2 regions of the Pseudomonas sp. S11P7 genome follow, and region 2 is predicted to be linked to the other one. Evidence: predicted binding sites of a transcription regulator. Region 2 holds the regulator's gene; the other holds the start of a gene.
What was found. Region 2 encodes FliA, which starts transcription of late flagellar genes. Its sites were predicted from a motif close to CTAAAGTTTNNNNNNNNNNNGCCGNTAA; they were not measured.
Positions count from the first base shown of each region.

Region 1: the regulator FliA is predicted to act here: its motif matches at 1,317-1,344, upstream of M0746_RS26560 (methyl-accepting chemotaxis protein).

Region 1 covers NZ_JALPKS020000002.1:5,813,887-5,817,292, forward strand. The annotation lists gene M0746_RS26550 (NorM family multidrug efflux MATE transporter) at 1-189, opposite strand, end outside; gene M0746_RS26555 (LysR substrate-binding domain-containing protein) at 346-1,266, shown strand; gene M0746_RS26560 (methyl-accepting chemotaxis protein) at 1,457-3,406, shown strand, end outside.
Region 2 covers NZ_JALPKS020000002.1:3,837,153-3,840,558, forward strand. The annotation lists gene M0746_RS17630 (protein phosphatase CheZ) at 1-221, opposite strand, end outside; gene M0746_RS17635 (chemotaxis response regulator CheY) at 240-611, opposite strand; gene fliA (RNA polymerase sigma factor FliA) at 779-1,519, opposite strand; gene fleN (flagellar synthesis regulator FleN) at 1,516-2,346, opposite strand; gene flhF (flagellar biosynthesis protein FlhF) at 2,463-3,406, opposite strand, start outside.

The DNA of each region.
Region 1 (3,406 bases), 2.0 Mb from region 2:
GATGCAGAAAATCGATACGAACGAGTAGCTCGCTGCACCCAGACCGCCACCCGCCAAGGCCTCGGGGCTCAGGCGAGCCATCATCAATGTGTCAGTCAGCACCATCAGCATGTGCGCCAACTGCGAAGCGATCAGCGGCCCGGCCAGCCGCAAAATGGCCCAGAGTTCGCTACGCACAGGATGCTGCATGTCATCACCACTCGATTCAGAGGGAACAGGAGAGCGTCGATTCTCGGCGTGTGAGCGTGATTGCACAAAGGGATAAAAAGGATGGGTGGCATGATTAAAACTCATCCTGCGGCAATTCTGCTAAGTTGGCCGCATCCCGCCACCGGAGCTATCTGCATGTCCCGTCGTCTCCCACCGTTGTATGCCCTGCGCGCATTCGAAGCGGCGGCGCGGCATAGTTCGTTCACCCGCGCTGCTGAAGAGTTGTCGATTACCCAGAGTGCAGTGAGTCGACATATCCGCACCCTCGAAGAACACTTTGCCTGTCGGTTGTTTCAGCGCAGCGGGCGCAATCTGCAACTGACCGAAGCCGCGCGGCTTTTATTGCCGGGTATTCGCGAAGGTTTCACCGCGCTGGAGCGCGCCTGCAACACCCTGCGTGCCGAAGACGACATCCTGCGCATGAAAGCGCCATCGACTCTGACCATGCGCTGGCTGCTGGCGCGCCTGAGTCGCTTCCGCCATCTGCAACCAGGCAACGAAGTGCAACTGACCAGTGCGTGGATGGACATCGATTCGGTGGATTTCAATGACGAGCCGTTCGATTGCGCGGTGCTGCTGAGCGACGGCCATTTTCCGCCGGACTGGGAAGCCAGCCTGTTGTTTGCCGAAGAGCTGATCCCGGTCGGCGCGCCCAATCTGCTCAACGACCAGCCGTGGGACGTGGCGCGGCTGGCCAGCACCGAATTGCTTCATCCGACCCCCGACCGTCGCGACTGGCGCAGTTGGCTGGAATGCATGGGGTTGTCGGACCAGGTGTCACTCAAGGGCGGGCAGGTGTTCGATACCCTCGAGCTGGGGATGATTGCTGCGGCGCGCGGTTACGGTGTGTCGATGGGCGATTTGCTGATGGTCGCCGAAGATGTCGCCCAGGGACGCCTGAGCCTGCCGTGGCCGACGGCGGTCGCCAGCGGCCTGAGTTATTACCTGGTGTGGCCGAAAACCCGTCCGGGAGGTGAACGTTTGCGCCGCCTCAGCGATTTCCTGCAAGGCGAAGTCCGCGCCATGGAACTGCCAGCTGTGGCGCGCTTGAGCTGAAACGTTGGAGCGGCGACAATGCAGGCCTTACGCCATACCCACGTTGCGCGCTCAAGTATTCGGATTCACCGCCGACTATGAGCAAGTGGAACCGTCGTGCCGGTTCCACGCTGCACCCCCATTATTAGAATATTTTTCCGGGCATTTACCGCGATCAAGGAGGATTCGGTGGCTCGGCCAGGAGCTGTTCATGTCTCAACCTCGTGCTCGGATCGCCTCGCAGCTGGGCCTCGCCCTCGCCGTGATACTGGCGATTGTCATCAGCGGCAGTACGGTGTTCGCCCTGCGTTCGCTGGACTCTGCCAACCTCGCCACCCGTGAAGAGCATCTGGCCAGTGAGGCGCGGCTGCTGGCCGACCAACTGAGCACGTTCCACGGCACGCTGCGCGAAAGCACCCTGCGCCTGAGCGGCTTGTTCGAGAAGCGCTTTGGCAGCGGCTTGAGCGTGCACCCTGACCAGCCCGTAACCGTGGCCGGCGTGCAGACCCCGGGCCTGCATCTGGGCAACGAAGTGCTGAACAACAACTTCAAGGAAGTCGACGAGTTCAAGCAGATGACCGCCGGTGTGGCCACGGTGTTCGTGCGCAGCGGCGAAGACTTCATTCGCGTCAGCACCAACGTCAGCAAGCAGGACGGCACCCGCGCCATCGGCACCGTGCTCGATCATGCCAACCCGGCTTACGCGAAGTTGATGGCGGGGCAGAGTTACGTCGGCCGCTCGCTGCTGTTCGAGCGCTATTACATGTCGCAGTACACGCCGGTGCGCGATGGCAGCGGCAAGATCATTGCTGTGCTGTACGTCGGCTTCGATTACACCGATGCGCAGAACGCCCAGTTCGCCAATCTCAAGCGTTTCCGCATCGGCCAGACCGGCTCGCTGGCCCTGCTCGACGAGCAGAACAAATGGCTGGTGCCGATCGCCGGTGTAGAGTCGCTGGACCAGGCAGTGCCAGCCATCAACGCACTGGTGAAAACCCCGGGCAAAGGCGAATTCTGGAGCGACCAAGGCGAAGATTTCTACAGCATTGCCGTGCCGTTCGAAGGTGGCCCGTGGTCGGTGGTGGCGAGCATGCCGAAAGCCGAGATTCGCGCCGTGACCTGGAGCGTCGGCACGCAACTGGCGATTGGTAGCCTGCTGGCGATGTTGCTGGCGGTCGGTTCGGTGGTCTGGCTGCTGCGCAGCAAACTGGCGCCGTTGAGTGACCTGGTGCGTCAGGCTGAAGCCTTGGGCGCAGGTGATCTGAGCGTGCGTCTGAACGTGTCGAGCAACGATGAAATCGGTCAGTTGTCCCGTGCGTTCAACCAGATGAGCCAGGCCTTGTCGACCATGGTCGAGCACATCCGCCGCTCTTCCGAAGAGGTCAACAGCCGAGCGCAGGCGCTCTCCGGTTTGTCCGGAGGGGCTTATGACGGCATGGAGCAGCAGTCCGGCGAGATCACCAGCATGGCCGGCGCGGTGGAAGAGTTCAGCGCGACCTCGCTGAACATCGCCGACAACATGAGCGCCACCCAGCGTCTGGCCCAGGAGAACGCTCAGCAGACGCAGATCGGCCGCAGCTCGATGGAAGAAGCCTCGTCCTCGCTGGAACAAATCGCAGGCGCTCTCAACAGCACCGCCACCGTCATCAATACCCTCGGTCAGCGTTCCCAGGAAATCGGCGGCATCGTCGGTGTCATTACCTCGATCGCCGAGCAGACCAACCTGCTGGCACTCAACGCGGCGATCGAAGCGGCGCGTGCCGGTGAGCAAGGTCGCGGCTTTGCCGTAGTCGCCGACGAAGTGCGCAGCCTGGCCTCGCGCACCCGTCAGGCCACCGATGAAATTTCCAGCATGATCCACAGCATCCAGCAGGAAACCGGCAACGCGATCAGCACCATGGAGCAGGGAAATGTGCTGATGCAGGAAGGCCTGTCGCGCAACGCCAATGTCGCCTCGGCGCTGGCGCGTATCGATGAGCAGAGCCGTTCGGCCGGCCAGCAGTTTGCCGCGATCACTACGGCGACGCAGGAGCAGAGCAGCACCGCGACATTGTTGAGCAGTAACTTGCAGAGCATTGCTTTGGCTAACAGTGAACAACGCGAAGTGGTTTCCAATCTGGCGGTAACCGCCAAAGAGCTTGAGAAACTGGCGGCGGACTTG
Region 2 (3,406 bases):
GGCATGTGCGGATCGATCTGGAAATTGACGATCGCACTGTGCAGTTCACGCGTGAGCTTGCCCACTTCCTGATACAGGCCACGGTCACGGGTCTGATTGAGCTCATGGATCAGTTGCACCGCGTCGCCGAACCTGCCTTTTTCGAGGCTTTCGACCAGTTCGACCGCGTGTTTTTTCAGGGTCGATTCAAAATCGCCCTGTGAAGATTCGTTATGCTCCATAGCTCCCCCGCGCGTTCATCAGCCGATGCGTTCGAAAATCTTCTCGATTTTGTCTTTCAACGCCTGAGCCGTGAAAGGTTTGACCACGTAGCCGTTCACACCGGCCTGAGCGGCTTCGATGATCTGCTCGCGCTTGGCTTCAGCGGTCACCATCAGCACCGGCAGGTGCTTGAGTTTTTCATCGGCGCGCACGTGGCGCAGCAGGTCGATACCGGTCATGCCCGGCATGTTCCAGTCCGTTACCAGAAAGTCGATGCTGCCGCTGTTGAGGACCGGAATGGCGGTTACGCCATCGTCGGCCTCGACGGTGTTGGTGAACCCAAGATCGCGCAGCAGGTTCTTGATGATCCGCCGCATCGTTGAGAAGTCATCAACGATGAGGATTTTCATGTCTTTGTTCAATTCGACCTCCAAGCAGTCTTAAACGCGCCCAGCACCTGGACGCGCCACTTCAATCAATTGGCGCAGCACTTAAAGTTTGTCTGGAGCACAACGGATCGAGACCGGCGCCGCTTACCACCGCACCAGCCTCGTTTCGCAGTGTCCCCACACTGCCTTCAGCGCGCTCGCCACTCCCCCAAACGCCCCCGCAAACGGGCCGCGCACTGGCTGTGTAACTGGCTGACCCGCGATTCACTGACGCCAAGGACTTCACCGATTTCCTTGAGGTTCAGCTCTTCGTCGTAGTACAGCGCCAACACCAGTCGCTCACGCTCCGGCAAATTGGCAATCGCGTCCGCCAGCGCCGTCTGGAAGCGTTCATCTTCCAGATCGCGTGACGGCTCCATATGAGCACTGGCGCCATCCTCGTGCAGCCCTTCGTGTTCGCCGTCCTGCAAGAGGTCGTCGAAACTGAACAGGCGGCTGCCCAAAGTGTCATTCAGAATCCCGTAATAATCGTCGAGACTCAATTGGAGTTCGGCCGCAACCTCGTGATCTTTAGCGTCACGGCCGGTTTTAGCTTCAATCGAGCGAATCGCGTCGCTGACCATCCGGGTATTGCGGTGAACCGAGCGTGGTGCCCAGTCCCCTTTGCGCACTTCATCGAGCATCGCGCCGCGGATTCGAATGCCCGCGTACGTTTCGAAACTGGCGCCCTTGCTGGCGTCGTATTTGGTCGACACTTCGAGCAGGCCGATCATCCCGGCCTGGATCAGGTCTTCGACCTGCACACTGGCCGGCAACCGTGCCAGCAAGTGATAGGCAATGCGCTTGACCAGTGGCGCGTAACGCTCGATCAATTCGTACTGCGCGTCACGCGCCGACTTCTTGTAAAGATTCATGCCACTGGCGGTCATATCACAGGCCCTGCGGTTTGCTGCACGAGACGCTCGACGAAAAACTCCAGATGGCCGCGCGGGTTGGCCGGCAACGGCCAGGTGTCGACCTTCTGCGCGATGGCCTTGAAGGCCAGAGCGCATTTGGAGCGTGGAAAGGCTTCGTAGACGGCGCGTTGTTTCTGCACGGCCTTGCGCACGCTTTCGTCATACGGGACGGCGCCGACGTATTGTAGGGCGACGTCAAGGAAACGGTCCGTGACCTTGGTCAACTTGGCGAACAGGTTACGGCCTTCCTGCGGGCTCTGCGCCATGTTGGCAAGGACGCGAAAGCGGTTCATGCCGTAATCGCGGTTGAGCAGTTTGATCAGTGCGTAGGCGTCGGTGATCGAGGTCGGCTCGTCACACACCACCAGCAACACTTCCTGCGCGGCGCGGACGAAACTGACCACCGAGTCACCAATGCCCGCAGCGGTGTCGATCACCAGCACGTCGAGATTGTCGCCGATGTCGCTGAACGCCTGAATCAGGCCGGCGTGCTGCGCCGGGCTCAGGTGGACCATGCTCTGCGTGCCGGACGCCGCCGGCACGATGCGAATCCCGCCCGGGCCCTGCAACAGCACGTCGCGCAATTCGCAGCGGCCTTCGATGACGTCAGCCAGCGTGCGTTTGGGGGTCAGCCCCAGCAGAACGTCGACGTTCGCCAGACCGAGGTCGGCGTCCAGCAGCATGACCCGACGGCCAAGCTCTGCCAGCGCCAGCGACAAGTTCACTGACACGTTAGTCTTGCCGACGCCACCTTTGCCGCCGGTCACCGCGATCACCTGTACGGGATGCATGCTGCCCATGTTATTTCTTTACCTTGTCTTGCATAGACGGAGGCCACATTACTGGCTGCGCGTTCCGGATCGGAACAATGCGTGGCAGACCATCGATGTAGGTACAAAAACTGTTCATGATTACCTCAGCCAACCTGCTTGGTCGGGCTGTGATAGATATCAGCGAACATGTCAGCCATGGCTTCTTCGCTGGGTTCTTCCTGCATTTGCACGCTGACGGCGCGGCTGACCAGTTGATGACGGCGCGGCAGATGCAGATCATCCGGAATCCGTGGGCCATCGGTCAGGTACGCGACCGGCAATTCATGACTGATCGCCAGGCTCAACACTTCACCAAGACTGGCTGTTTCATCCAGTTTAGTCAGAATGCAGCCGGCCAGCCCGCAACGCTTGTAACTATGATAAGCGGCGGTTAGAACCTGTTTCTGGCTGGTGGTTGCCAGGACCAGATAATTTTTTGAGCGAATGCCACGCCCGGCCAGGCTTTCCAGCTGCATGCGCAGCGCCGGATCGCTGGCCTGCAGGCCGGCGGTATCGATCAGCACCACGCGCTTGCGCAGCAGCGGATCGAGCGCCTGCACCAGCGACTGGCCCGGATCGACGTGGGTCACCGGCACATTGAGAATGCGGCCCAGGGTCTTGAGTTGTTCCTGCGCACCGATGCGGAAGCTGTCCATGCTCACCAGCGCCACATTCTGCGCGCCGTACTTGAGCACATAACGCGCCGCCAGTTTCGCCAGCGTGGTGGTCTTGCCCATGCCGGCAGGGCCGACCATGGCGATGACACCGCCCTCTTCCAGCGGCTCGACTTCCGGCACGGCAATCATCCGCGCCAGATGCGCGAGCAACATGCGCCAGGCCTGACGCGGTTCTTCGATGTCAGTGATCATCGCCAGCAAGTCGCGCGACAGCGGGCCGGACAGGCCAATGCGCTGCAAACGGCGATACAGATTGGCTTGCGCCGGGCGGCTGCCCTGCAACTGATTCCAGGCCAGCGTGCCGAGCTGGACTTCCATCAGCTCGCGCAGACTGTTCAATTCGAAACGCATCGAGTCCAGCGCACGCGGAT